DNA from 2 places in the Rhodoferax sp. XS2R6 genome. Region 2 is predicted to be linked to the other one. Evidence: predicted binding sites of a transcription regulator. Region 2 holds the regulator's gene; the other holds the start of a gene.
The links. Region 2 encodes NrdR, which represses ribonucleotide reductase genes. Its sites were predicted from a motif close to CACNANATNTNGTG; they were not measured.

Region 1 (14,571 bases), on a different contig from region 2:
GAAGTCGTTCAAATCGAAGCCCGCACCACTCTTGACCTTGTCGGCCAGCTTCTTGGCGGCTTCGATGTCCACGCCGGCAGTGACCTGCTCCACCAGCGCCACGATGTCGCCCATGCCCAGGATGCGGCCCGCATGGCGCTCCGCGTCAAACACCTCCAGTCCGTCCAGCTTTTCACTGGTACCGGCAAACTTGATGGGTGCGCCCGTGACCTGGCGCACCGAGAGGGCCGCACCACCGCGCGAGTCACCATCCGTCTTGGTCAGGATGATGCCGGTCAGCGGCAGCGCTTCCTTGAAGGCCCGGGCGGTGTTCACCGCGTCCTGGCCCTGCATGGCGTCCACCACAAACAGCGTTTCCACCGGGTTCAGCGCGGCGTGCAGGTTCTTGATTTCCAGCATCAGCGCTTCGTCAATCGCCAAGCGGCCCGCGGTATCCACCAGCAGCACGTCGAAGAAATGTTTTTTAGCGTAGTCCAGCGCGGCGCGGCCAATGTCCACCGGGTTTTGGTCTGGCGTGCTGGGAAACCACTCCGCACCGGCCTGCGCCGTCACGGTCTTCAGCTGTTCGATAGCGGCCGGGCGGTACACGTCGCCCGACACCGTCAGCACCTTCTTTTTGCGCTTCTCGATCAGGTGTTTGGCCAGCTTGGCCGTGGTGGTGGTTTTACCAGCGCCCTGCAAACCGGCCATCAGGATGACGGCAGGGGGTTGGGCCGCGAGGTTGATGTCACTCACGCCCTCGCCCATGGTGGCGGCCAGCTCGCGGTTCACGATGCTGACCAGCACCTGGCCGGGCTGGAGTGAGCCCAGCACTTCCTGGCCCAGGGCCTTGTCTTTGACGCGGGCGATGAAGTCGCGCACCACGGGCAAGGCCACGTCGGCCTCCAGCAGCGCCATGCGCACCTCGCGCAACATGTCGGTGACGTTGCTCTCGGTGATGCGGCCTTGGCCACGCAGGTCTTTGACGAGGCGGGAGAGTTTGTCGGTGAGGGCGGAAGCCATAAGACGTATTCCGGCAAGCGGAACCTGTGGTGAGGGCCAGCCGGGGCTGGCAGGGAGCAAAACGCTAAACTGTGGGCATGATTTTAGCCAGTGCGTCCCCCATCAGCCTGACCCTGTCGGTTTTGGCCGCCAGCGCCTACGCGTGGACGGCTCTGCGTGCGGCCCATCTGTCGGTGGGTGCGGCGCGGGCCTGGGTGGCCGTGGCCTGGGTGCTGCATGGCGTGGTGCTGGCCTGGGGCCTGCTGGGCGAGACCGTGCATTTCGGGTTTGCCCCCGCGCTGTCGGGCACCGCCTGGCTGGTGGCTGCGGTCTATACCGTGGAAAGCCAGGTGTTCCCCCAGCTGCAAACCCGCTGGGCCCTGGCCGCCCTGGGGGCCCTGGCGGTGGTGCTGGCCTTTGTGTTTCCCGGCACGGCCCTGTCGTCCTCAGCCTCCATCTGGCTGCCCCTGCATTTGTTGTTGGGCGTCGCCAGCTACGGCCTGTTTGGCACCGCCGTGGTACACGCCTGGTTCATGACCCGCGCGGAAACACGGATTCGCCAGGCAGCCGATCCGCACAGTGGCTTGCCCTTGTTGACGCTAGAACGGTTGACCTACCGCTTTGTCGCGGCAGGTTTTGTGCTGCTGAGTGCCACGTTGGTCATGGGCTTTGGGTTTGGTGATGTGGTGTACGGGCCGGCCCACGCCTGGCGCTGGGACCACAAGACGGTGTTTTCCGTGCTGGCCTGGCTCACCTTTGCCGTTTTGCTGGTCGGCCGTTACCAGTTTGGCTGGCGCGGCAAGCAGGCCAACCGCATTCTGTACACCGGCACGGTTTTGCTGCTACTGGCCTATGTGGGCTCGCGGTTTGTGCTCGAAGTGGTTTTGGGGCGCGGTGCATGAAGTATTTCATTGTCTTGGCCGTGGTGTTTCTGGTGGCCTGGCGCTGGCGCAGTGCGCGCAGTAGCACCCTGGAGCACAAGCGGCAGCAGAAGACCCAAGCGCAGGCGGCGCCAGCGGACATGGTGGCCTGCCGCCAGTGCGGCCTGCACTTGCCAGAATCTGAATCGCTCCGTGGCCAACACGGTGTTTACTGCAGCCCAGCGCACCGCCAAGCGGCGGAGGGGTGATGCCCACCAACGCGCTTCCCGAGCACTCGTGGTTCGGCCCGGCGGCGCTGGAGCCCACGCCCGAGCCCCCCGAGGGCACCCAAGAGTTCTCACGCCTGTGGCAAGCCTTCATGACGGCGCGACTCACGCTGGGCTTGGTGTTGCTGGTACTGCAAGCGGGTCTGTATGCCACAGGGTCGGCCCAAAGTCGCACCCTCATCGGGATCTGCGCCGCGTACTTTCTGGGCACCCTGGCGGCAAAACGCTTGGTACGTCCGCGTTACCTCGGCCAGGCTTTCAACCGTGCCTGGGGGGTGCTGATCGGGCTGGACATTGGCGTGTTCTCGGCCTTGCAATGGCTACAGGGCGGCAACCTCAACTACACCCCCCTGTTTGCACTGCCCATTTTGCTGGCATCGGTACTGGGGTCCTTACGCTTGGCGCTGGGTACCGCGGCGGGGGTCAGCATGCTGCTTCTCGGCGGTACCTTTTGGATGTACAGCGACGCCCCTGGAGATGCCACCCCAGCGTTTGTGCAAGCGGCGTTGGCTGGCGCCGGTTATTTTTTAATTGCACTGCTGGCCAATCAGTTGGCGACCCGCCTGGCCAGCGAGGGAAAACGCGCCCGCCTGAGTCAATTGGCAGCGACCATCCAGCGCCAGGTGAATGAGCTGGTGATTGAGTCCCTGCCCGATGGGGTGCTCATTGTGGATGCGCAGGGCCTGGTACGGGCCGCCAACCCCGCTGCCCGCATGCTGCTGGGCAGCCCGCAACGGCCATTGCGCTCGGCCATGTTCGACCTCAAAAGCAGCCCTGCCTGGCAGCCCTTGCTGCACCTGACCCGCATGAGTACAGGCACCGGCCGCGCCCAACAGGCAGAGGTCACCATCCACCACGCAGACAGCGGGCCGCGCCGGGTGATGGTTCGCACCAGCCTGGCGGCACCACAAGGCATCGCTCAAGACAGTTTGTGTGTTCTGTTTCTGCAAGACCAGCGCGAGCAGGAAGCCCGCTTGCGCACCGAAAAACTGGCCAGCATGGGGCGACTCTCCACCGCGGTGGCGCACGAGATACGCAATCCGTTGGCCGCCATTGCCCAGGCCAATGCCTTGCTGGACGAAGACATCAGTGACCCACGCCAGAAAAAACTGACCGCGATGGTGTCCCAAAACGCCAAACGGCTTGAAAAAATCGTGGATGACATCCTCAACGTGTCCCGTGTGCGCGGCAACGATCCCGCCTTGCTGGCACAGCACATTCTTTTGCACGAGCTGGTACACCGCATTGCGTCGGATTGGGGACAACAATCGGGGTACCTGCCTCAGTTGCATATTGAAGTCGACACCGAAGCGCTCCCGGTGCACTTTGATGCGGATCACCTGCGCCAGATTCTGGTGAATCTGCTGGAAAACGCACGGCGCTACGCCAGCAAGCGTGCCACTAGCATCCAGGTACTGAGCCAGCGCTATGACCGCGTAGCACGCGTGACAGTGTGGAGCGATGGAGCCCCCATGGACGCGTCTGTGCAACGCCACCTGTTTGAACCGTTTTTCTCCTCCGAGAGCCGCTCCAGCGGTCTGGGTCTGTATATTTGCAGAGAGCTGTGCGAGCGCCATGGTGCCACCCTGGCCTACCACCGCAGCGCGCAGCCTATGGCGGGCCAAGCCACCGACGGCAATGCGTTTTCGATTACCTTGCCACTGATCGAGGACACAAGGCCAAACGACAATACGGAAGCACCATGGCAAACCTCCCTGTACTGAACGACGCGCGCATTCTGGTCATTGACGATGAACCAGACCTGCGCACGCTGTACGAGCTGACGCTGCTGCGCGAGGGTTACCGTGTAGAGACCGCCGGTAGCGTGCAAGAGGCCAGGGACCAGTTGGGTCAACAACGTTTTGACGCGATCATTACCGACATGCGCCTGCCCGATGGCTCGGGCACCGACATTCTGGCCCAGTTGCGGGCGGAGCAGCGCCCGGAGCGCTGCGTCGTGATTACCGCCTATGGATCTGCTGAAAACGCCGTGGAGTCACTCAAAGCCGGGGCGTTTGACTACCTCTCCAAACCGGTTGACCTGAAACAGTTTCGCGCCGTCGTGGCCAACGCCCTGCAGGGCAATGCATCCACCCCACCGGTCCCGTCACGCAACCCGACCCTGAAAACATCGCACAGTGGCGCCACCGCCAGTGCGGAAGCCGCGCTGGCCAAAATGGTCGGCACCTCCGGCGTCATGACGCAAGTGAAGGACCGGATCGTCAAGGTGGCCCGCAGCATGGCCCCGGTGCTTATCCGCGGTGAATCGGGTACCGGCAAAGAGCTGGTTGCAGGCGCCATCCACGCCAACAGCCACCGCGTCCAGGGACCCTGGGTTCCCGTGAACTGCAGCGCCATTCCGGAGAACCTGCTGGAAGCCGAGTTTTTTGGCGCCCGCAAAGGCGCATACACCGGTGCGAATCAGGACCGCGTCGGCTTTTTCCAGGCCGCCCATGGTGGCACCTTGTTTTTGGACGAAATTGGCGACCTGCCCCTGGCCATGCAGTCCAAGCTGCTACGCGCGATCCAGGAACGCAGCGTGCGGCCCCTGGGAGCGTTACAAGAAGAGCAGGTGGATGTCCGCATCGTCAGTGCCACCCACAAAGACTTGGCGGCCGAAGTACAGGCCGGACGGTTTCGACAGGACCTGTATTACCGCCTCAACGTCATCGACATTTACATCCCCCCTCTGCGCGAGCGCTGCGAAGACCTGCCAGCCTTGTGCCGGGCCCTGTTGATCAGGATCGCCGCTGAGTCCGGCATACCAGCACCTCAGCTGTCCGCCCCCGCCCTGGCGCAAATCTGCACACTGCCCCTGCCGGGCAATGTCCGGGAGCTGGAGAACGTGCTGCACCGCGCCATGGCGCTCTCCGAGGGGCCGGTACTTGAACTCGACACCCATGCGCTGAACACGCAGCCACAAGCTCTGCGCGAGGAGCCAGAACAGCCCGCGGCCCCGGACATCGCAGCGGCGCTTGCCCCGCCCTTACCTTTGGCAAGCAGCCTGGCAGAGTCCATCCCGAGTGACTTGCAAGTGCATCTGGATCGGATTGAGCGCGACATTCTGGTGCGTACCCTGCGTGAAACCCGCTTTAACCGTACCTCCGCAGCCCAGCGACTGGGCATCAGCCTGCGACAAATCCGCTATCGAATGGCTCGCCTGCAAATTGACGTCCCCAATGCCTCCGACGAACCCTCCGATGCCTGAAGAAGCACCATCCTTATGGAAAGAGGGCTGGTATCGCTTCGCGCACCAATGCGCCTCGCCCAATTTCGGCCCGCGGCCCGCCGGAGCATTGATCGATCTGGTGGTGCTGCACTCCATCAGTCTGCCACCCGGACAGTACGGCACCCCCCATGTCGCAGAGCTGTTCACCAATCGGCTGGATTGGGAGGCCCACCCTTACTTCAAGTCCATCGAAGGTCTGCAGGTGTCTGCCCATTTTTTCATCACACGACAGGGGGACCTTTGGCAGTTCGTGAGTTGCAAGGACCGCGCGTGGCACGCGGGGGTCTCCGCCTACCGAGGAAGAAGCAATTGTAATGACGACTCCATCGGCATTGAACTGGAGGGTCTGGAGGGGGACACCTTTGCACCAGCACAGTACGAGACATTGCAATCGCTGATTCCAGCCCTCAGCACACACTACCCGGTGCGCCACATTGCGGGCCATGAGCACATTGCGCCCGGACGCAAAGAAGATCCAGGCCCGGGCTTGCGATGGGACCTCTTGCGCAAAAGCCTTGGCTTTTCAGATGCGTGTTATCCACCCAGCACACGCAAGCAGCCTGGCTGAAAATATTTTTTTAGTGTCAATTTGATAGGGTTTTCCAGCCACGCACTGCGCTGGTTTTGCAAGAGGCGCTGATTCCATGCGCCTTTGCCGACCAAACGCGCTCGCAGAACGCGTCAAACCTCGCGATCGCCCCCCAAAGCTCCATTTCACGCGCGCCTCCCGATACTGTTTTCCGGCATGTAATCCGCATGCCCCAATAGCAAGACCCTGCCAAGCGTCAATAGCAGCCTGTACACTACCTGTAGTGGCTTGCCTCCACCATAGACCCCAGATATAGTGTGTGCTGTTAGTGAAGACGACTGGCCCACGCAAGCAATAAGGGGCCGTTCATGCGCAACGACAAGCCCCAAAAAATACCGATTTAGACGAGGAAATCATGGAATCTGTTTCTACCGCAACGCCCACCCCCTCCAGCACGCTGCTGACTGCCCACAGCAGCAGCAACGCCGAAGGTGGCATGGCCAACACCCTGGCCCACTACCAGATCATTCGCCGCAACGGCGCAGTGGTTCCCTTCGAGCCCAACAAAATTGCGGTTGCCCTGATGAAGGCATTCCTGGCCGTGCACGGCACCCAGGGCGCGGCCTCGGCCAGTGTGCGCGAAACAGTGGACGGATTGACCCAGCAGGTCATTCGCGCACTGATGCGCTCTCGCCCCGGTGGCGGCACCTTCCACATTGAAGATGTGCAAGACCAGGTCGAGCTGGGCCTGATGCGCGGCGGCCACCATGAGATCGCCCGCGCCTACGTTCTCTACCGCGAGCGCCGCACGCAAGAGCGTGCCAAGCAAGTGGCACAAACAGCACCAGCCTTGCCCACCATCCACGTGCTGGAAGGCGGTCAGCGTATTGCATTGGACTTGAACCAGCTGCAATCCCGCATTGAAACCGCATGCTCGGGTCTGGGCGCAGATGTCAAAGCCGACCCCATCGTCGCCGAAACCATGCGCAACCTGTACGACGGCGTACCCATGGACGAGGTCTACAAGGCCTCCATCCTGGCCGCCCGTACCCTGATCGAAAAAGACCCGGACTACACCTACGCGACAGCGCGTCTGCTGTTCCACACGATTTCCCGCGAAGTGCTGGGGCGCGATGTGGCTCAGGCCGACATGCAAGAGGCTTACGCCGACTACTTCCCTGGTTTTATCAAGCGCGGCGTGGATGCCGAGCTGCTGGACGAAAAGCTGCTGCAGTTCGACCTGAAGCGCCTGGGTGCCGCCCTCAAGGCCAGCCGCGACCTGCAATTTGATTACCTCGGTCTGCAGACGCTGTATGACCGCTACTTCCTGCACGAAGGCAAGACCCGCATCGAATTGCCCCAGGCTTTCTTCATGCGTGTGGCCATGGGCCTGTCGCTCAACGAGATCGACCGCGAAACCCGCGCCATCGAGTTCTACGAAGTGCTGTCCAGCTTCGACTTCATGTCCAGCACACCCACGCTGTTCAACAGCGGCACGCTGCGCTCGCAACTCTCCAGCTGCTACCTGACCACCGTGCCCGACGACCTGGACGGCATTTACGAGTCCATCAAAGAAAACGCGCTGCTGTCCAAATTTGCCGGCGGTCTGGGTAACGACTGGACCCGTGTGCGCGCCCTAGGCTCCCATATCAAGGGCACCAACGGTGAATCCCAAGGCGTGGTCCCCTTCCTGAAAGTGGTGAACGACACTGCCGTGGCCGTAAACCAGGGCGGCAAGCGCAAGGGCGCGGTGTGCACCTACCTTGAAACATGGCACCTGGACATCGAAGAGTTCCTGGAACTGCGCAAGAACACCGGCGACGACCGCCGCCGCACGCACGACATGAACACCGCCAACTGGATCCCCGACCTCTTCATGCGCCGCGTGATGGAGAAAGGTAGCTGGACCCTGTTCTCGCCCTCCAACGTCCCCGACCTGCACGACCTGTTTGGCGCCGACTTCGAAAAGGCCTATGTGGCCTACGAAGCCAAGGCCGCCCGCGGCGAGATCAAACCCTCCCGCACCATTGAGGCCAGCGACCTGTGGCGCAAGATGCTCACCATGCTGTTTGAAACCGGCCACCCCTGGATCACGTTCAAAGACGCCTGCAACGTGCGTTCGCCCCAGCAGCACGCTGGTGTCGTGCACTCGTCCAACCTGTGCACCGAGATCACACTCAACACCAGCGACACCGAAACCGCAGTCTGCAACCTGGGCTCGGTCAACCTGCGCCAGCATTTGAAAGACGGCAAGCTGGACCACGACAAACTCAAGCGCACCATCGCCACGGCCATGCGCATGTTGGACAACGTGATCGACATCAACTACTACGCGGTCAAGAAGGCACGTGATTCGAACATGCGCCACCGCCCCGTGGGTCTGGGCGTCATGGCCTTCCAGGACAGCCTGTACGCCCTGCGCATCCCTTACGCCAGCGATGCTGCCGTCCAGTTTGCTGACGAATCCATGGAAGCCATCAGTTACTACGCCTACTGGGCGTCTACGGAGCTGGCCCGTGAACGCGGTCAGTACTCCAGCTTCAAGGGCTCGCTGTGGGACAAGGGCATCCTGCCCCCCGACACCCTGGACATGCTGGCCCAGGCCCGTGGTGGTTATGTGGAAGTAGATCGTTCCTCCACCCTGGACTGGGACGCCCTGCGCAAGAAAATTGCCGCAGACGGCATGCGCAACTCCAACTGCGTAGCCATTGCCCCAACTGCCACCATCTCCAACATCATTGGCGTGGATGCGTCCATCGAACCCTGCTTCGGCAACCTGTCGGTGAAGTCCAACCTGTCCGGTGAGTTCACCGTCATCAACAGCTACCTGGTGCGTGACCTCAAGGCCCTGGGCCTGTGGGACGACGTGATGGTGATGGACCTGAAACACTTCGACGGATCGCTGAGCCCCATCGACCGCGTGCCCCAAGAGATCAAGCAGCTCTACGCTACCGCGTTTGAAGTGGAAACCCGTTGGTTGGTGGAAGCTGCCGCACGTCGCCAGAAATGGATTGATCAGGCGCAATCGCTGAACATCTACATGGCCGGCGCATCGGGCAAGAAGCTCGACGAGACCTACAAGCTGGCGTGGTTGCGTGGTCTGAAAACCACCTACTACCTCCGCACCATGTCGGCCACCCACGTGGAGAAATCCACGGTCGCCGCGGGTCGCATGAATGCCGTGTCGTCGGGCAACGATGCACAAGGCTCCACCAAAATGTCCAGTGCATTGGAAGCCGCAGCAGCTGCAGCACAAGCGCAGATGGAGTTATCCAGCAACGCCGCAACCGACATCAAGTTCTGCGGTGTGGATGACCCCACCTGCGAGTCCTGCCAGTAACAAGAGAGGCGCATCGCAAGCACCATTGCGATGCAATTGAGCAACACAAATGGGCGGCGGAATGCATGACTTCTTTTCAATTCATTTCGCTGCTCTCATAATCCGCTGATTGGAATCATCTATGTTGACCTGGGACGAAGAAGTCAAGCCCACATCGCCGAGCAACTTTGCGCGCAACCCGTCTGAACAGCTGTCGGTTGCGCAGGCATCGGTCACTCCAGTTTCCGTGCAGACACCTGCTGCTGTAGCCGCTGTTATGCAGACCGGCACACCACGCCGCATCCGCGCCGATGACAAACGCATCATCAATGGCCAGACCGATGTGAACCAGCTGGTGCCCTTCAAGTACAAGTGGGCTTGGGAAAAATACTTGGCTTCCTGCGCCAACCACTGGATGCCGCAAGAAGTCAACATGACACGCGACATCGCCTTGTGGAAAGATCCCAATGGCCTGACCGAAGACGAACGCCGCATCGTCAAACGCAACCTCGGCTTCTTTGTCACTGCCGATTCGCTGGCGGCTAACAACATCGTGTTGGGCACCTACCGCCACATCACGGCGCCTGAGTGCCGCCAGTTTCTGTTGCGCCAGGCCTTTGAAGAAGCCATCCACACTCACGCTTACCAGTACATCGTGGAATCGCTGGGCCTGGATGAGAGCGAGATTTTCAACGCGTACAACGAAGTTCAGTCCATCCGCGACAAAGACGAGTTCCTGATCCCGTTCATCTCGGCCATCATGGACCCCAACTTCCACACCGGCACTGCCGAGACCGACCAGACGCTGCTCAAGTCGCTGATCGTGTTTGCCTGCCTGATGGAAGGCCTGTTCTTCTACGTGGGCTTTACGCAAATCTTGGCATTGGGTCGCCAGAACAAGATGACCGGTGCTGCCGAGCAGTACCAGTACATCCTGCGCGACGAGTCCATGCATTGCAACTTTGGCATCGACCTGATCAACCAGCTCAAGCTGGAAAACCCCCACCTGTGGACGGCAGAGTTCAAGGCAGAGATCAAGGCCCTGTTCGAGAAAGCCGTGGAACTGGAATACCGCTACGCGGAAGACACCATGCCACGTGGCGTGCTGGGCATGAACGCCTCCATGTTCAAGGGCTACCTGCGCTACATCGCCAACCGCCGTGCCACCCAGATTGGGCTGGAACCCTTGTTCCCGAACGAGGAAAACCCGTTCCCCTGGATGAGCGAAATGATCGACTTGAAGAAGGAACGCAACTTCTTTGAAACCCGCGTGATCGAGTACCAGTCGGGCGGCGCCCTGTCTTGGGATTAAAACGCTGATTATGTTTTCTAGAACTTCATGCCTCCAGCACCGCAGCACAGACTGCGGACTGGGGGCGTGTCACCGCGTTCATGTTGCTGGGACTGCGCCCAACAACATGAATCGCTTCTTGCAACCAACTGGCAAGAAGTGCTCTTTGTAAATTGATCAAGGAGAAAATCATGGCAACTGCAAAAAAACCGGCCGCAAAAAAGGCCGCTCCCGCGAAGAAAGCTGCTCCCGCTAAAAAAGTAGCAGCAAAGAAGGCAGCTCCTGCTAAAAAAGCCGCTCCCGCTAAAAAGGTAGTAGCAAAGAAGGCAGCTCCCGCTAAGAAAGCCGCTCCCGCCAAAAAGGTAGCAGCGAAGAAGGCAGCTCCCGCTAAGAAAGCCGCTCCCGCTAAAAAGGTAGCAGCGAAGAAGGCAGCTCCCGCTAAGAAAGCCGCTCCCGCCAAAAAGGTAGCAGCAAAGAAGGCAGCGCCTGCCAAGAAAGCAGCCGCGAAAAAGGCTCCAGCGAAGAAAGCCGCTGTTGCCAAAAAGCCTGCAGCGAAGAAGCCAGTAGCCAAAAAAGCAGCGAAGAAGCCCGCTGCGAAGAAAGCCGCGAAAGCACCCGCTGCCAAAGCTGCCCCTGCAGCCCCTGCGGCGCAAACCACGCTGAATCCGCAAGCGGCCTGGCCGTTTCCGACTTCCAGCAAGCCCTGAGCGTTTACGCCCTAGGCGCCAAAGCCCGATACCGCAAGGTTTCGGGCTTTTTTACGTCTGGTACTCAGGGATAAAAAGCCAGCAGACGGTAACCAGAAATGCGTTCGGTACTGCTGCCGGGTTTGACGGTGATGGGAATCGCCGTGGTAAGTTCGGCACCCGCGCCCAAAGTGTCCTTGCCTGCGCCCAACTCTGACGCCAGCAGCACACGACGCACCACCGCCTGGTCTTGCAAATCGGTCAGGGTCAACTCCAGCGACGGCACCGCTAAGGCAATCGCCGCGGTACTTTTCAGCGTGAAATTCAAACGGTACACGTCCGCACGTACTTTGGTGAAAGATGAGCTGTCAATCACCACCGACTCGATCTGCCGCACGGGCAACACCTTGCAATCCAGCCACCCACAGACCGCCAGCAAAGCCTCTTTCGCAGCAGGCTCCGTGGCCGCAATGCGGTCGCGCTCATGCACCACCACCTGCAAGGCCAAAGCAGCCACCAGCACCAAGGCCACCAACGACAGCAGCACACGCACACTGGTGCGTTGCCACACACTGGCTCCACGTGCCTGGCGCATGAATGACAACTTGGGAGTATCTGTGGGCTCTACCGTTTTGACCTGCACTTGCGCATACCGCGGCTCGACAGCTTGTGGGGGCTTGGCCAACACCGGAGACACATCCTCTGGCGCTTCGGGCTCATCCCGTGCATGGCCGGGTCGCAAGTCCAACAGGTCGTCCAGTCCAGGCTCCCGCACAAAGGGTGCCGCGTAACCATGCTGCGTTGCGCCTTCAGCCACAGCGCCATCGCGAACATCCAGCACGTCCACCACCGCAGCCTCGTTCAACTCAAAGGCGGCCTCGTCAGCCAGGGGGGCAGCCTCTTGTTGCTCGTTGGCAAAGCGCAGGGAAGACTTCCAGTCGCCACTGGCCTCACCTGCCAGCACCGCCTCTTGAGCCACCGGCTCTGGCTGTTGCTCGGGGTCGGTGTAGAGATGGGCGTTGGCATCAAATACCTCGTCACACTGCCCACAACGAACCCAGCCGTCCGAAATGCGCAACTGGTCTGGCACGACCTTGAACATCGTGGCGCAGGCAGGGCATTGGGTAATCAGGCTCATCGCGTCACATTGTAGAGCCGAGGTAGCCGCCGTCAGAGGGTGGCGGTCATCAGAATCCAGCCATCTTCCTCGTCTGCCACCGACAGTGTGCAATAGGGGGCATAGGCGGCAATCAACTCATCGGCTTGCCGGGCCAAAATACCCGCCAGCACCAGATGGCCACCCGCTTTCACGTGCGCGCACAGCAGCGGCGCCAGCACCTTGAGCGGCGTGGCCAGGATATTGGCCAGCACGAGCGCGTACACGCCCGCCGCCTTGTCGGGCAGGCCCGCCAAAAGCTGCACGCTGTTGGCCTCGGCATTCAGCACCGTGGATTGCACGGCCGCCTCATCAATGTCCACCGCTACCACCTGCTGAGCACCGAACTTGGCCGCACCAATGGCCAAGATACCGGAACCGCAACCGTAGTCCAACACCTCGGACTGGTTCGGGTGGCCCGCAATCCAGCGCAGGCACATGCGTGTGGTCGGATGGGTACCCGTGCCAAAGGCCAGGCCCGGGTCCAGGCGAATGACCTGTTTAGCCTGCGCCGGAGGCTCATGCCAGGTGGGAACAATCCAGAACTCTGGCGTGATTTCCACGGGCGCGAACTGCGACTGCGTCAAACGCACCCAATCCTGGTCTGCCACGGCAGCAATGCCCAGCACTTGGCAACCCGCAAAAAAGTCTTGTGCTTGCAACAGACGCGCGGCATCGTCGGCCAGCGCCTGGTCGGCAAACAGGGCAATCACGCGGGAACGCTGCCAACCGTCTTTGGGCGGCGGCATGCCGGGTTCGCCAAACAGGGCTTGCTCGGCATCGGTCTGGGCGTCCGCATCTTCCACGCTCACGCTCAGGGCGTCCAACGCGTCCAGCGCATCGCTCAGGCTTTCGACCCGGTCCTCGGGACACATCAAACGCAATTCAAACATGCCAGCCTTTACCGTTTGTGCTGTTCCAGCCAGTGTTCCAAGTAGTGGATGTTGGTTCCACCGTCCATGAACTTGGCATCCACCATCAACTCGCGGTGCAACGGGATGTTGGTGTTGATCCCTTCCACCACCGTCTCGGCCAGGGCTGTGCGCATGCGCGCCATGGCCTGCTCGCGGGTGTCGCCGTGCACAATGATTTTGCCAATCATGGAGTCGTAGTTGGGCGGCACAAAGTAGTTGGTGTAGACATGCGAGTCCACACGCACACCAGGACCACCCGGCGCATGCCACATGGTCACGCGGCCCGGCGAGGGAATGAACTTGTAGGGATCTTCGGCGTTGACGCGGCACTCAATCGCGTGACCACGCACTTCGATCTGGCGCTGCGTGAAGGGCAGCTTTTCGCCCGCAGCCACCATGATCTGGGTTTTGACAATGTCAATGCCCGTCACCATCTCGGTCACCGGGTGCTCCACCTGCACGCGGGTGTTCATCTCAATGAAGTAGAACTCTCCATCTTCATAGAGAAACTCGAACGTACCGGCGCCGCGGTAGCCAATCTTCTTGCAGGCGGCAACGCAGCGCTCGCCAATACGTTCGATCAGTTTGCGGTTAATGCCGGGCGCTGGAGACTCTTCCAACACCTTCTGGTGGCGGCGTTGCATGGAGCAATCGCGCTCACCCAGGTAGACCGCATTCTTGTGTTTGTCTGCCAGGATCTGGATTTCAATGTGGCGCGGGTTCTGGAGAAACTTCTCCATATACACCGCAGGGTTGCCAAAGGCAGCTCCCGCCTCGGCCTTGGTCATGGCCACAGCATTCACCAACGCAGCTTCGGTGTGCACCACGCGCATGCCGCGGCCACCGCCGCCGCCCGCCGCCTTAATGATGACCGGATAACCAACCGACTTGGCCATGCGTTTGATCAGTACGGGATCGTCCGGCAATTCGCCTTCAGAGCCTGGCACACAAGGCACACCGGCACGAATCATGGCCTGCTTGGCCGAGACCTTGTCGCCCATGATGCGGATCGACTCAGGGGTAGGGCCGATAAACTGGAAACCGCTTTTTTCCACACGCTCGGCAAAGTCCGCGTTTTCGCTCAAAAAGCCGTAGCCGGGGTGGATGGCTTCGGCATCCGTCACCTCGGCGGCCGAGATGATGGCCGGCATATTGAGGTAACTCTGCGCCGACGGCGCTGGGCCGATACACACCGCTTCTTCGGCCAGCTTGACGTATTTGGCTTCGCGGTCCGCCTCGGAATAGACCATGACGGCCTTGATCCCCAGCTCGCGACAGGCGCGCTGGATCCGCAAGGCAATCTCGCCACGGTTGGCGAC
Region 2 (14,571 bases):
GGCCATTGCAGAATATGTACAGGCCATGCTGGCGCCATAGGGGCGGGGTGATACTTTTCTTTTGGAGGCAATCATGATGTATTCGTTGGAAAAAACCGGATGTAAATGGACCTTGGCGGCTGCAACCTTGGCGGCTCTGGCAGGCTGCGCCAGCCCGCCCGAGGCGCAGGGGCCCCTGCGCAAGGAAACCCTGCATGTACTCACGCAAAAAATGGAGCTGTTGACGGTGAATGCGGGCCAGCCAGGCAAGGTGCTGCAGCGCACCGCGGTTACTGGCTTGCCCGCGGGGGAGACCCTGGTGGGCATGGACTACCGCATTGCCAAAGGGGTGTTGTTTACCCTGAGCCGTGCCGGGCGCCTGTACACGCTGGACGTGCCTACGGGCGCGCTCAAACCTGTGGGCAGTGCGGCGGCCGTGGCCCTGCAGGGAGAGGTGTTTGGCATGGACTTCAACCCGGTGGCTGACCGGGTGCGTGTGGCCAGCAACAGCGGCCAGAACCTGCGCCTGCACCCGGAAACGGGCGCATTGGCCGCCACCGACCCTGCGCCTGCCTACGCCGCAGGTGACAAGCGCGCCGGCATCAAGCCCGAGCTGGTGGCGGCGGGTTACACCTACAACAAGACCGACGAAAAACTCACCACCAACTACGCCATCGACCGCAATGGTGGCTACCTGGTGACGCAGGGTTCGCTGGAGGGCGTGCAGCCCGTGGTGTCCTTTAACACCGGTTTGCTTTTTAGCGTGGGCGCGTTGGGCATTGCCGACATCACGGATGCGAACCTGGACATCGCCGATGTCACAGGGGCGGCCTTTGTCACCGTCACCACCCAAACGCAAACCGCTTCGCGCCTCTACACGCTGGACCTGAAAACCGGCAAGGCCACGCTGCTGGGTACAGTGGGCGACGGCACCAAGGTGATTGGTATCGCCGTCGAGCCCTGATTGCTATGAAATAAGGAGCTGCTCGCGCAGTAGCTGCGAGCGCTAGAGCCCTATTTCTTCATATTTTTGATCGCCAGGGCCGCGTCCCTTACCAGCGCAGGGCCTTGGTAGATCAGCCCGGTGTAGATCTGCACCACATCGGCTCCGGCCTTGATTTTGCTGACCGCATCGGCCGCAGACATGATGCCGCCCACGCCGATGATGGGGAAGTCACGGCCCAGCGCTGCGCGCAGCTGGGCAATCACCGCATTGCTTTTCTCCAGCACGGGCGCGCCTGACAGGCCACCGGTTTCCTCTGCATTCGGTAAGCCTTTCACCGCATCGCGTGACAGCGTGGTGTTGGTGCCGATCACGCCCCAGGCGTTGTTGACCCGGCCGCTGCTGTCGGTGCCGTAGCGCTTGAGCGTGGCGGCGATGACGGCGACCTGGTCCGCCTCCAAGTCGGGGGCGATTTTCAGGAAGATGGGCACGCGGCGTGGTGACATGCCGCCTTTGCCGTCTGGCTGGCCGTGCTTCTGCGCCAGCTGCTCGCGGCGCTCGGCGATCGCGCCCAGGAGTGCATCCAGTGCCTCGTCGCTCTGCAGGCTGCGCAGGTTCTTGGTGTTGGGGCTGGAGATGTTGACCGTGATGTAGTCCGCGTGCGGGTAGACGCCGTCCAGGCAGATCAGGTAGTCGTCCGTGGCCTTCTCGATGGGTGTGGCGGCGTTCTTGCCGATGTTCAGGCCCAGCAGCAGCGATGGGTTCTTGCTTTGGCGCAGGGCCGAGCGTTGCACATTGGCAACGAAGGCGTCCAGTCCGCCGTTGTTGAAGCCCAGGCGGTTGATGAGCGCGTTGGCTGCGGGCAGGCGGAACATGCGCGGCTTGGGGTTGCCAGGCTGGGCCAGGGGCGTGACGGTGCCCACCTCCACAAAACCAAAGCCCATGGCGCCCAGGCCGTCGATGCAGCGGGCATTTTTGTCCAGGCCGGCGGCCATGCCCACGCGATTGGGGAACTTCAGGCCTGCCAGGGTAACGGGGTCGTCCACCCGGCCGTTGCAATAGGCCAGCTTGAGTGGGTTGCCCTGGCTGGCCGCCAGGCCGGCCATGGTGATGTCGTGGGCGACTTCGGGGTCCAGATTGAACAAAACGCGGCGGGCGAGGGCGTAGGGCACCAGAGACATCGGATAATTCCTGCTTTCAGATTTCAACTCCTTCGATTGTCCCTTATGAGCACACCCGCATTGACCCAAGACGAACTCAAAACCCTGGTGGGCCAAGCCGCGCTGCAGTACGTGGTGCCTGGCGAGATTGTGGGTGTGGGCACCGGCTCCACGGTCAACAAGTTCATCGACGCACTGGCCACTATCAAGGACCAGATCAAGGGCGCCGTGTCCAGCTCCGTGGCCAGCACCGAGCGCCTGCAGGCGCTGGGCATCCAAGTGTTCGACAGCAATGAGGTGGACAAGCTCTCGGTCTATATCGACGGTGCCGACGAGATCGACGGCGGCGGCAACATGGTCAAGGGCGGTGGCGCGGCCCTGACGCGCGAAAAGATCGTGGCGGCTCAGAGCGCCAAGTTTGTTTGCATTGCCGATGAATCCAAACTAGTGAAAACGCTGGGCGCCTTCCCGCTGCCCGTGGAAGTCATCCCCATGGCTACGCAGCGTGTGATCGCCCAGTTTGCTGCCAAGGGTGGCGCAGGCAAGGTGCGCCAGAAAGACGGCAAGCCGCTGGTAACTGACAACGGCCAATGGATTGTGGATGTGACCGGTCTGCAGATCACCGATCCGCTGGCTTTTGAAGCCGAAGTGAGCCAGTGGCCCGGCGTGGTGACGGTGGGTGTGTTTGCCTTCCAGCGTGCGCAGGTCTGCCTGCTGGGCACGGCCGGCGGCGTGAAGACGCTGACGTTCTAATCTTTTCTCTCAACACGGAGGGCAGGGCATGGCGGTAAACCATTTGGCCGAGGTGCTCACGCTCTCCAACACCCACATCGCGATCGAGGCCGCTGCCACGGTGGCCTTTGCCTTGTCTGGCCTTATGGAAGCGGCGCGCAAGCGGCTGGACGCCGTGGGCGTGTGCATGGTGGCCGGACTCACTGCCTTTGGTGGCGGCACGCTGCGTGATGTGCTGCTGGACCGGCGCCCCTTCTTCTGGGTGGAACACGCCACCTGGCTATGGGCGCTGCTGGCCTTGTGCGTGGGGGCCATGTTGTTCTTGCGTGCCCAACACTTTGAGCCCACCGAGCGCGCCATGCAGTGGCCCGATGCCTTGGGCTTGGGCTTGTTCACCGCCGGGGGCACCCATATCGCGCTGGAGATGGGCATGCCCGCCATCGTGGCCGTGCTCATGGGCATGGTGACCGCGGTGTTTGGCGGGGTGATGCGTGACGTGGTCTGTAACGAAATCCCGCGTGCATTTCGAGATCACCAGCCCTATGCGGTGTGCTCGTTTGTCGGCGGCTGGGTGATGGTGGGGGCCTACGCTTTGACCTGGCCGCTGTGGTTGGCCACGGTGGCCGCGGCAGGCACTGCCACGGCTTTGCGTGTGCTAGCTTTGTTACGTGGTTGGAGTTTGCCGGAATGGCGCTCAGGAGCCCATTGAGGCAAGTGCCAGGTCTGCCTCGGGTAGGTTTTTCTGGGCTTTAGCTTTGCGCGGCGGGCGCTGTCATCATGCGTTCCACATAACGCGCAATCAGGTCAATTTCCAGGTTCACTTTTTTGCCCATAGCCAGCGTGTGCAGCGCCGTGTTTTCCACCGTGTGAGGAATCAGGTTAATGCTCACCTCGCAGCCACCCGCTACATCGGCAATACGGTTCACGGTTAGGCTCACACCGTTGATGGTGATGGAACCCTTGTAGGCCAGGTACTTGCCCAGCGCCACAGGCGCCAGCACGCGCAATTCCCAGCTTTCGCCCACTTGGGCAAAGTGGCTCACGGTGCCTATGCCATCCACGTGGCCCGATACCAAGTGGCCGCCCAGGCGGTCGTGCGCCCGCAGGGCTTTTTCCAGGTTAATGGGGCCCAGCGCGTCCAGCCCGGCCGTCTTGTCCAGCGATTCGGCGGAGATGTCGATGGTGAACTGTTTTTGGGCCACATCGAAGGTGGTGACCGTCATGCAGGCGCCGTTGAGCGCAATGCTGTCGCCCAAACCCACATCGTCCAGATAACCGGTGGGCGTCTCAATCGTGAGGCGCTTGCCATGGGTTGCAGATTCGCCCAGAGCCTGGACGGCGGAAATGCGGCCTACGCCGGTGATGATGCCTGTAAACATAGTGGCATTTTCGCAGGGAAAGGGCAGGGTACAGGTCCCCACCGTGGCAAAACCCTAGAAGGCGTCACGCCCTTGCACGCGCGCGACGATGCGCAAGTCGGGCCCCACCATCTCGGTGGACTTGAAATCCAGCGTCACGCCCTGTGCCAGCTCGGTCAGCGGGCCGATGTTGAACATGCCCGCGCCTTGGCCCAGCAGCTTGGGCGCCAGGTAGACCACGAACTCGTCCACCAAACTTTCGCGCACCAGCGATCCGTTGAGTTTGAAGCCCGCTTCCACATGCAGCTCATTGATTTCGCGCTGGCCCAGGTCTTTCATCATGGCGGCCAAGTCCACCTTACCCGTAGGCTGGCCTTGGGCGTTGTGGCCGGGCAGGTAAATCACTTTGGCCCCCAACGCTTCCAGAGCCGCTTGTTTGGCATCATTTGGGGTTGCAGCATAGATGAATACTGCGCGACCAGCTATAAAAAAAGGAGCGTCCAGCGGCGTCTGCAAGTCGCTGTCCACCACCACCAGATGGGGCTGGCGCGGTGTTTCCACCAGGCGCACATCCAGCCGCGGCTTGTCCGCCAACACAGTACCTATGCCAGTCAAGATGGCACAGGACCGCGCGCGCCAAGCATGGCCATCGGCACGCGCCTCAGCGGAGGTAATCCACTGGCTGGCACCGTTGTCCAGCGCCGTGGTGCCATCCAAGGAGGCAGCCACCTTCATGCGCACCCATGGCGTCTTGCGGACCATGCGGCTGAAGAAACCGATATTGAGCTCCCGCGAGGCGATGGCCAGCGGATCGGTGGGGTCCAAGACCTCCACTTCAACCCCTGCGGCGCGAAGCCGTGCAAAGCCTTGGCCACTGACCAGAGGGTTGGGGTCCAGGTTGGTGGCGACTACCTTCTTGATGCCTGCTTGGACCAGCGCATCACAGCAGGGGCCGGTGCGGCCATGGTGCGAGCAGGGCTCCAGGGTGACGTAGGCCGTAGCGCCAACCACTGAGTGGCCTTGGGCTGCTGCGTCACGCAAGGCCATGACTTCGGCGTGGGGGCCGCCGGCGCGCTGGGTGTGACCTTGGCCGAGGGGTATGCCATCTGGCTTGGTGATGAGGCAGCCTACACGCGGATTCGGGTTCGAGATATAGAGAGCCGCAGTTGCGCTACGCAGAGCGGTGGAAATCAAATGGACATTACCTCTCGTGAAAGCTTGTCACACGTGAGGGCATTGGAAGGGAGCATCGTTGAATGACGGCTTTGATTTGAGCTAACGCCAGCATTCTGCTATTTGCGCTGCAGTTGCTGCTCCAGCGTACCCCGTTACGCCACGAACACCTGCTTGTGTGATTGAAAGACCCCCGCAGAGGTCTGTCGCCATGGCTCGACCTGCCATGGGGCGCATGATCAGGGTGAACGTCGTAGCAGTGGCTGCGCTTGGGTTGGTTCCCGTATCGGCCATGTCATACACCTGTGCCCCATCCGCGGGCGCGCGGCGGAGTGCAGCGGGCATCACCGCCCAAACTGTATTTGCATTGGCTCGATCAACACTGTAATTGTCGTTGGCGGCATAGAAGCGTTGCATATATTGCGCTGCCTGCATGAGCTGCGCACGCGCAGCAGCGCGATGGCCGCGCTGAATATAGCTTTGATAGGAAGGTAATGCGATGGATACCAAGATGCCAATGATTGCCACCACGATCATTAGTTCTATCAGAGTGAAACCGGCTGTGGCACGTGGCTTTGCAGTGGCCGCCATTGGAAGTGCTGGTGTCATTTCAGTTGAACCTTGGTTTTAATTGTTGGTACGGAGAAAGAGTTGACGCCAAGACCTGTTGAGTGTGGTTCCTTCGCATATGACTGAAGGGTTCGCCGTGCGATATTCGGGAAGAGCACAACACTCCGCTTTGTGGGCAGTAGCATAACTTGTGCTGGTCATGCAGGTGCCACAAATTTCGGGATGCGCGCTCGCGTAGCTTGGATTGTTCTGGCAGGTCGGAGAGCATTCAGACGGATGTGCAGCCGCGTATGTAGCGCTGTTTTGACAGTTTTGGCTTGGCCCATCTCCGGCACGGAAATTCGTACCGCCTGAAGAGCTTTGCGCATTTCGCAGTCCCGTATCCAAATTGGAGCTATCGAGCAGCATCAATATCACGTCTCGACCATCCGACAGAGTGGTGTATCCACATATGTTTTGTGCATCAGCAGTATCAATCTGCCCATCGTTGTTGGTGTCCAGGGTTCCTCCAACCCGGCAAATGCCGGTCAAGGGATCAATGACCAAGTTCAAGCCATTACTTTTGGATGCTTTGCAACTGGATGCACTGGCATCAGGCGTGACCGTATCAATCTTGACGACTTGCAGGATTTGTTCCACCGCGTCAATCACGCGCTGCCCGGGGCGCTCCGCCATATTGAATACGATTTTCCAACCACGCCGCGTTGTCCAGTCGATAGCGGTAACCCCGGCGTTGGCATAACTCGGCACTACATACGAAAAACTGGCTGAGGGTGTCTGTAAAGTCTGTGTCACAGGCTCCAGAGTGGAGTCGCTGATCGTATCTGCTCCGCTGGAGCCGAATGGCTGGCGATCCCACAGGCCGTAGGCAGCTTGGGCGGCACTCGGTACTGCGGTGTCGCCTGACTCGAACAATTTGCCCGTTGCCACTGTCACTAGATAGCTTGGGGTGTAGGCTGGTTGATCCGTCCGCTCCATTACAGCGGGTTGGGCCGTAATGGGCAGGGGGATGGCTCCATTCATGGCAGTAAACAGAGCTACGCCACCATTGCCCAATCCCCAGCTTGCAGGACTGCTGTTACTTAGGTCAAATTTCCACAAACGACCCTTCAGGTCTCCCGCGTAGGCACCAATAATTTGCTTCTTGGCATTGAGTACCAAACGCACACCACCAAGACCATTGCCTGTGGTGGCATCTGTATCCAAGCGCCTTAACAATTTGCCGGTGGCTGTTTCTACGATGAAAAGACTGGCTTTCCCTGAAGCACTGTCATAGCCATTGCCAAAAACAGAGATCCACTCTCCGCCGGTGGTGGTACCGCTTTGAACGGGGGAGAGGACATGCCCCAATTCAGAAAAAGAGGTGGTGGAGTTACCGGGCATGAGGGGAAACGCTGGGTCGGCGTTGATCTCCCACAAAACCGATTTGCTATTCATATTGGTCAGATCACTGACATTCAAGGCGTAAACCGCTTTGGCACCTGCGCCTGTGGTTCCCACAATCAGGTTCTTCCATCCCAGTGATGATCCACTGGAGGTCAAATTGGGCGTGGTGACGTAAGCATCGACCTCCGTGATGGGACCATCCACGGTAAAAGTGTGCGCGTAAGAATAGCCTGATGTACTCAGGGACTCCAGCTTGCCCAGCACCGAACGCGGCATAAAAGCTACAATTTCGCGCCCTGGTGTATTCGCGGCGTAGCCTTCGGCAAACGCGTGGAGCATGCCATCGTTTGCGCCTACAAATAGTGCGCCTTCCGTGCGAGCTGCTTTGGTTGCCATATAGGCTGAGAAATCGCCTTGCCCCGGTGTTCCACTCGGTAGAAGGTTGTATTCTGGGTAAGTGTTGTTTTTGATGAATGCAGGGGTTGAGTTAACGATGTCACCCAAAATAGCCTGGCGCTTGCGCAAGGTGGTTCCTTCGTTAGCGCGATCACCACGCAGGAAGTTAATAACGTCATTAGTGACCGCAGTGGCCATCTGCATATTGGTATTGGTACCTTTGAGGCTGTAGGTGGCGTTGTTGACGTTGGTTGGATTAAAAGCAACTGCTTGGGTTGCTGCGTTTACCCACACTAGTATGTTGCGGCTGGTATATGCCGTTGGGAATGTCGTGACCCCTGTGGGCTGACCATTGCTATCGGTTGCAATGACTTGCCAGACCCTGGCTTGGGTTGCCACGTTCACCATTTCCAGGTTGCCCCACCAGGAGCCGCTGGTGAAATACGGTACAAACTTCTGGGTACCTGTAGTCAGCGTGACCGCAGAGGCGGCTACGCCCGCCTGCGAAAACTCCTGCCCTGCAATACTACCAATGACGTTACCCAAATCCGTGGCAAATTGCACCGCATTGTTGACCTTCAGAAACTCTCCGCCTCCGTTGTGCGCGGCATGCCGCATGTCGTCAATGGTTGTCGGCTGATTCGCCACGGGAACTGCCCAGTTCAAGGCGCCTTGTTTGGCGTTGGCTACAGCAGTCTCCGTCATGTTGCCTGCAGCCCCAAAGCTGACCATATAGGATGTCATGTTTTGCCAGAAGGGGGGGGCGCTAGGTCCTCCAGAGCCATAGTCATTCAACAAATCTGAGCGCAAATCCGTGACCCAATATTTCAGCGCTACATCCGACAAGGTGTGGCTGGTGCCGGTGCCCCCATTGGTTTTGTCAGACTTCCCGGTATTCCTTGCGTCGGAGGTGTTTCCCGGAGTGTATTTGTAGGTTTGTGTAGGTGTGGCGGTGGCGTGGGTGTGAATGGGGCCAGCCTGACCATCTACATCGCCCACATTGGGCCTGGACTCTACTCCGCTAATGCCATCGTTATAGAAGCCATCAGTGATCATCAACGTAAAGGAGCGCCTGCAAGAGAGGTGGCTGGCGGCAGTCTCCCCACTGGGAGGGGAAGATGGGTTTGCACCCCAGGGGCCGGTGTTTGACGTACTGCTGTAATAAATGCCCGCCCGGTTGAGGGCTGCGCGCAAAGGAGTTCCACTTCCTTCCCCTGAGTTGCGCGCGTTCAGCCAAGAGTAAAACGCAGTTTTAGCAAGTCCGAAGTCTTGAATGGTGTTGGGAGATCCGTAGATCGTGCCATAGGCCAATCGGAAGTTGTCGGTCTGGCTTGCAAAGGCACCACCAATTCCAGTTTTGGCAGCTGCCATCCGGTCAAAGTTGTAGGCACGCCAGTTAGCAATGTTTTGTCGCTCTTCGGCCAACGTACAGGTAGCACCAGCGCAATCCGTACGACTGCCGCCGTGGGGGCCAAAAATATTGGTTGTTGTTGTTGTTCCACCGTTTAACTTGAAACCTGTAGTAACTACTTGGTAACTGTCATAATTGGCGGCGTTGGTCAACTGTGCCGATGAGGTGTAGGTCGTGGGATCTTGCCCAGATTTGGGCTGGTACAGGGTGACCACAGAGGTTGCACCTACGGCCGCATTCGCCTGCAAAGTACCTGTGGCGGTGTAACTGCGCGCATACCTGATTTTGGGGTTATAGAACAAATAATTGTTAACCGGGGCTGCGTGGCGAATGTCATTAGTGGCAAGACAGTTGTCCGTCAGCCCAGACAACGTGGCATTTTCGGAGATGAAAACGTCGGTAACGTGTTTGGCGTAAACGCACTCCCAATCCATGGATCCCGAGGTGTCAAACACGAGGGCAATATTGGGCCGCACAGCTGCGGTACTGTTCAGTAAAGGCGCTTGTGCGACGACAGAGAGTGCCAAAGAACTACTCAGTGCCAAAACTAAAGCAACTGCGATGCTGCGTAGAGCGGAGTGTTTCATGATGTTTTCTCCTGAGAGCGTTAGTTCATGGTGATGACAGATTGCAGCCAAACCTCGGTGCCTACAGGCAGTGTTCCGTTTTTCGGATTGGGTGCTACAGGAACCTCGGGTCCAAATCCTCTTGCTGTGGTAACAAATACTTTAGTATTCCCTGCAGATGTGTACTGAGACATGCACTCCGGAGGGCGTTGGAAATAAGCGCCGTTACCGCCCACGCCATCACCGGCAGCAGCAAATGGCGCGATGAGCGGTGAGTTCGCACCCGGCGCGTTATCCCAGAAGTTTTGTGCCGCGTTGATTTCCCAATTAAAAACCCCAGCCCCTGGCGCCGCATTGGGAATCAGTCCCCCAAGGTTTGGGGCACTTTTGGCATTGTCCATTGCGTAGGCCTGCACCAGCGCTTCGCAATATCGCAGCGCTGCTTCTGCTGACTGTTGTCCCAGGGTTTTTAGACGGTCTTGGTTCGCAATTTGCTCGGAAGATGACGCGCCTCTAATCGAGACGCTTGCAAGAATAGTCAACACCATCAGTAGCAACAAGGCTACAACCAAAACGACGCCGCTTTGCTGAGTGCGCCTGCGCTGCAGGGAGGCATGTTTAGTCATTAAAACCTACCCCATGGTTACGCAGTAGTACGGTCGTGCGGTAAGCGCGACGTGACCTACCGTCCGCAATGGCTACTACATCGTCATTGCAGTCTAAATAGGAGGGAGCAGTTTCGATATCTTGGAGTATGGGGGTTTCGCTTCTCACAACCACGCATACACGTGCGGCGACAACCTTTTTCCAGCGGTCTAGCGCCGATGGAAGCGCTGCAAAAGCAGCATCTGCTGGTACGCCATTGATGTCGGCAGCAGAGTAGTAGCCCTGAACTATCTTGCTATCAGCCGGGCTGCCGATGCCAAACATAAACGTCATGCTTTCAATATTTTCTGCGAGCACTTGCGGTACCTGATTGAGGGTAAGGCGTGGTAAGGCGCCACCACTACCAAGGCAGTTCAACGCATTGTTGGCGATATAGAGGCGAGATTGCGTTGTGTAGTAATTGCCACCGGCAATGGAGATCCCCTGCGAAGCAATGCCGTTGCCAATGCAATCCATGGGGAGATTGCCGGCAGTGTTTCTACCGCTTACCAAATCTGACTCGGACACCACAGCAAGTGCCCCGCCACTCCCTCCTGCATTGCAGGTTAGTCCACTGACCAAAATGGGCGTGTTGTCCGTAAATCCGTTGGGGCAGGCAAATAAGCCCCAGCCCGCCTGGCCTAAATCGTTCACGGCGGTTGCAGTGGGCCCGGTGGGGCGACGTGGGTTGTAGCCAGCTTTGCGCAATTCTTGGGTTATGACAGATAGCGCCATTTGGGCATCCTCGTTCATTTGCCCTTGGGCTGCCGCGTAGCGGGTGGCTGAGGCGCCCGTGGTGTACATGACCAACATAGCCCCAATGACCACAATTCCCAGCGTGATGGATATCAGTAACTCAATGAGAGTAAAACCAGTCTGACGCAAATTGGTGCGGGCGTTGTTTACCGGGACGTGGTGTTTACTCCGGCTCATAATTGCACCCGCATGTAAAAGCAACGTGGCAATGTTGCTAGCGCTTTTGAGGCCGCGGAGCAATTGTCTGCATTGCCTTCTGCAGCGACTAAGATGCCCGGCTCTTGCCATGTAATCCAGATGTCAGCCGTGGAACGGGCAGGTGCTACGGCCACGTTTGCAACCACTTGAACCCCACCAACGGGCAAATTGTTGCGAACACGGCGTTGTATGCTGGTGATGTCATACGCAGCCAGATTGGCTGCACTGTTGCAAAACGGATACTCTGCAGGTGCTGTATCCGCATCTGCAACTCCAGGGCAGGCCGTTAAATTAGGTGCCCCGGGGAGCTGCTGAGACATGAAGGCAATGTTGTAATTTCCTGCATTCAAACCGGCAGGATTTAAGCGGATGAGTTCTGCCAATTCGTTAGCCATCGTACTGGCGACCGACCTGTAGATGGCATTGTTTTGTGCCGCAATGGAATACGCCTGCATGCCCGCCACGGCCATCATTCCCAATGACAGAAGCAAAATGGAAATTAATATCTCTATTAAAGTCGCGCCTTTTTGGGGTGCTCGTAAAGCATGAGAGGGGCGCTTCAGCATGCCGCTTCTCCCGTGACGAGCCGAACTCTTCCAACGGAATTCATGCAAAGAGTTCTGGCAAAGCTGATGTCTGTGGCGGCCGCTCCTGAAGGATGGACTAACCATCTTCCTTGTTGTCCAACTGCTCTGCCTGTTCCATCGTAGACAACGTTGTTACCTGTGCTGACAGCCGATGTAAGTGGTGCTGCACCTACTGCAAAAAAATCGGATAACCCTGTCAAAGGCTCCTGCACACGCAAAACACTGTCTCCCCCGGCATTGTTGAAAGTGCCGTTACCGTTTTCATCAACGAAGACAACCCAACCAGAGGCCCAGCCTAGGACCGCTAGCCCGTCACCCACTCCACACACAGGCGCTGCAGCAGCAGGGTTATTACTCCTGCAAATCGCAACGCTTTTGCCTCTGCGCATAGCTTCACCGCGCGCGTATCGCGTATCGGAGATAAAGTTATTCACTGCCTTGGTAACAGACGATCGTGCGATGAGTGCTGTGAAAGAAGGAACTGCCAAGGTAATCAGAATACCTACGATGGCAATGACGACCATGAGTTCGATGAGGCTGAAGCCATGCAGGCCCAAACGACAAGCTCTCCCTCGAGCTGGGAGCATGGAGCGCTTTCGGAAAAATTTGAGTCTGTCATTCGGCATTTGGATATATTAGTCGGGGTGTTTCAATCCTTGCATTGAAAATCGACATTCGGGCGGGCCCATGTGATGAACGGCACCTGTGGTGAGGGCTACCGACTCACCTCGTCCACCAAAGTCTTGAACTCATCAATGTCCTCAAAATTCCGGTAAACGCTGGCAAAGCGCACGTAAGCGACTTTGTCGAGCTTTTTGAGTTCGCGCATGACGAGTTCGCCGATGCGGGTGCTCTGGACTTCGCGCAGGCCCAGGTTGAGGAGTTTTTCTTCGATGCGCTCGATGGCGCTGTCGATTTGCTCGGTGCTCACGGGCCGCTTGCGCAGGGCCAGGTTCATGGAGGCGAGCAGTTTGGCGCGTTCAAACTCGATGCGGCGACCGTCTTTTTTGACGATGGCCGGGAAGTTGACGTCCGGGCGTTCATAAGTGGTGAAGCGTTTTTCGCACGATCCGCACTGGCGGCGGCGGCGAATGAAGTCCCCGTCTTCCGAAATTCGAGTCTCTACCACCTGGGTTTCAGAATGGCTGCAGAAGGGGCATTTCATGGCGCAGGGGTGCTCAATTAAGTGCCAAATAGGGCTCTGGCCCTTATAAAACAAGCGCAAGCAGCTATCAAAATAGTAGTGCCTGCGCTTGCCATAAGGCTTACTTGTAGACCGGGAAGCGCGATGTCAGGGCATGCACCTTGGCACGCACAGCGGCAATATTGGCCTCGTCGCGCGGGTTGTCCAGCACATCGGCAATCAGGTTGGCCGTGGCGCGGGCTTCCTCATCCTTGAAGCCGCGGGTGGTCATGGCGGGGGTGCCGATACGCACGCCGCTGGTGACCATGGGTTTCTCGGGGTCGTTGGGGATGGCGTTTTTGTTGATGGTCATGTGGGCAGCGCCCAACACGGCCTCAGCTTCCTTGCCGGTAATGCCCTTGGAGCGCAGGTCCACCAGCATCACGTGGCTGTCGGTGCCACCGCTGACGATGCGCAGACCGCGCGCGGTCAGCGTTTCGGCCACGATCTTGGCGTTGCGGGCCACTTGTTGCTGGTAAGTCTTGAACTCAGGCGCCATGGCTTCTTTGAACGCAACAGCCTTGGCGGCGATCACGTGCATCAGCGGGCCGCCTTGCAGGCCGGGGAAGATGGCGCTGTTGATGGCTTTTTCGTGTTCGGCCTTCATCAGGATGATGCCGCCACGGGGGCCGCGCAGGCTCTTGTGGGTGGTGGAGGTCACCACGTCGGCGTGGGGCACGGGGTTGGGGTACACGCCAGCCGCAATCAGGCCGGCGTAGTGGGCCATGTCCACCATGAAGATGGCGCCGATTTCCTTGGCAATCTTGGCAAAACGCTCAAAGTCGATGGCCAGGGAGTAGGCGGATGCACCTGCAATGATGAGTTTGGGCTTGGTCTCACGTGCTTTGCGTTCCATCGCTTCGTAGTCGATGGCTTCGTTGGCATCCAGGCCATAGCTCACCACGTTGAACCACTTGCCGCTCATGTTCAAGGCCATGCCGTGGGTCAGGTGACCGCCTTCGGCAAGGCTCATGCCCATGATGGTGTCGCCGGGTTTCAGGAAAGCCAGGAAAACGGCTTCGTTGGCCGATGCACCGCAATGGGGCTGCACGTTGGCGGCTTCGGCGCCAAAAATTTGCTTGATGCGGTCAATCGCTAGTTGCTCGGCCACGTCCACATGTTCGCAGCCACCGTAGTAGCGGCGGCCGGGGTAGCCTTCGGCGTATTTGTTGGTCAGTTGGCTGCCCTGGGCGGCCATGACGGCGGGGGAGGCGTAGTTTTCGCTGGCGATCAGCTCAATGTGGTGCTCCTGGCGCGCGTTCTCGGCCAAGATGGCAGCCCACAATTCGGGGTCGGCTTGTTCAACAAGGATGTTGCGGTCGTACATGGCAGTCCTAAAAGACAAAGGGCCTGTGGGTCTGAAAGACACAGGGCTGCCCAGGCGAACGGCTGATCGCAAGCCCGAAAAGGCTTGCGGCACGCTTCCCAGTGGTGTCCCACGTCAGCGCCAATGGGCCTTGAAGGGCCCGGCGCCTATCGCCAGTTGCGTGCAGGCAGGAGTTTAACCGAGCGCGCTCAGGAGTTGGCC

Region 1: AC097A_RS14125 (ribonucleoside-diphosphate reductase subunit alpha) is a predicted target of NrdR. The motif match lies at 6,191-6,204, and genes of this name have one in related genera.

What each region holds. Positions count from the first base shown of each region.
Region 1 is NZ_JBWMAY010000004.1:77,930-92,500, reverse strand. It holds gene ffh (signal recognition particle protein) at 1-1,002, opposite strand, end outside; gene AC097A_RS14150 (cytochrome C assembly family protein) at 1,080-1,883, shown strand; gene AC097A_RS14145 (PP0621 family protein) at 1,880-2,110, shown strand; gene AC097A_RS14140 (two-component system sensor histidine kinase NtrB) at 2,110-3,852, shown strand; gene AC097A_RS14135 (sigma-54-dependent transcriptional regulator) at 3,831-5,336, shown strand; gene ampD (1,6-anhydro-N-acetylmuramyl-L-alanine amidase AmpD) at 5,308-5,925, shown strand; gene AC097A_RS14125 (ribonucleoside-diphosphate reductase subunit alpha) at 6,302-9,226, shown strand; gene AC097A_RS14120 (ribonucleotide-diphosphate reductase subunit beta) at 9,348-10,517, shown strand; gene AC097A_RS14115 (histone H1-like DNA-binding protein) at 10,688-11,203, shown strand; gene AC097A_RS14110 (zinc-ribbon and DUF3426 domain-containing protein) at 11,268-12,320, opposite strand; gene prmA (50S ribosomal protein L11 methyltransferase) at 12,353-13,231, opposite strand; gene accC (acetyl-CoA carboxylase biotin carboxylase subunit) at 13,240-14,571, opposite strand, start outside.
Region 2 is NZ_JBWMAY010000001.1:183,598-198,168, reverse strand. It holds gene AC097A_RS00935 (NAD(P)/FAD-dependent oxidoreductase) at 1-40, shown strand, start outside; gene AC097A_RS00930 (DUF4394 domain-containing protein) at 74-943, shown strand; gene AC097A_RS00925 (quinone-dependent dihydroorotate dehydrogenase) at 994-2,103, opposite strand; gene rpiA (ribose-5-phosphate isomerase RpiA) at 2,149-2,835, shown strand; gene AC097A_RS00915 (trimeric intracellular cation channel family protein) at 2,864-3,523, shown strand; gene AC097A_RS00910 (riboflavin synthase) at 3,564-4,193, opposite strand; gene ribD (bifunctional diaminohydroxyphosphoribosylaminopyrimidine deaminase/5-amino-6-(5-phosphoribosylamino)uracil reductase RibD) at 4,248-5,366, opposite strand; gene AC097A_RS00900 (type IV pilin protein) at 5,448-5,954, opposite strand; gene AC097A_RS00895 (pilus assembly protein) at 5,973-9,695, opposite strand; gene AC097A_RS00890 (pilus assembly PilX family protein) at 9,716-10,300, opposite strand; gene AC097A_RS00885 (PilW family protein) at 10,293-11,252, opposite strand; gene pilV (type IV pilus modification protein PilV) at 11,249-11,839, opposite strand; gene AC097A_RS00875 (GspH/FimT family pseudopilin) at 11,833-12,447, opposite strand; gene nrdR (transcriptional regulator NrdR) at 12,576-13,025, opposite strand; gene glyA (serine hydroxymethyltransferase) at 13,126-14,370, opposite strand; ZMP/ZTP riboswitch at 14,412-14,540, opposite strand; gene AC097A_RS00860 (transglycosylase SLT domain-containing protein) at 14,559-14,571, opposite strand, start outside.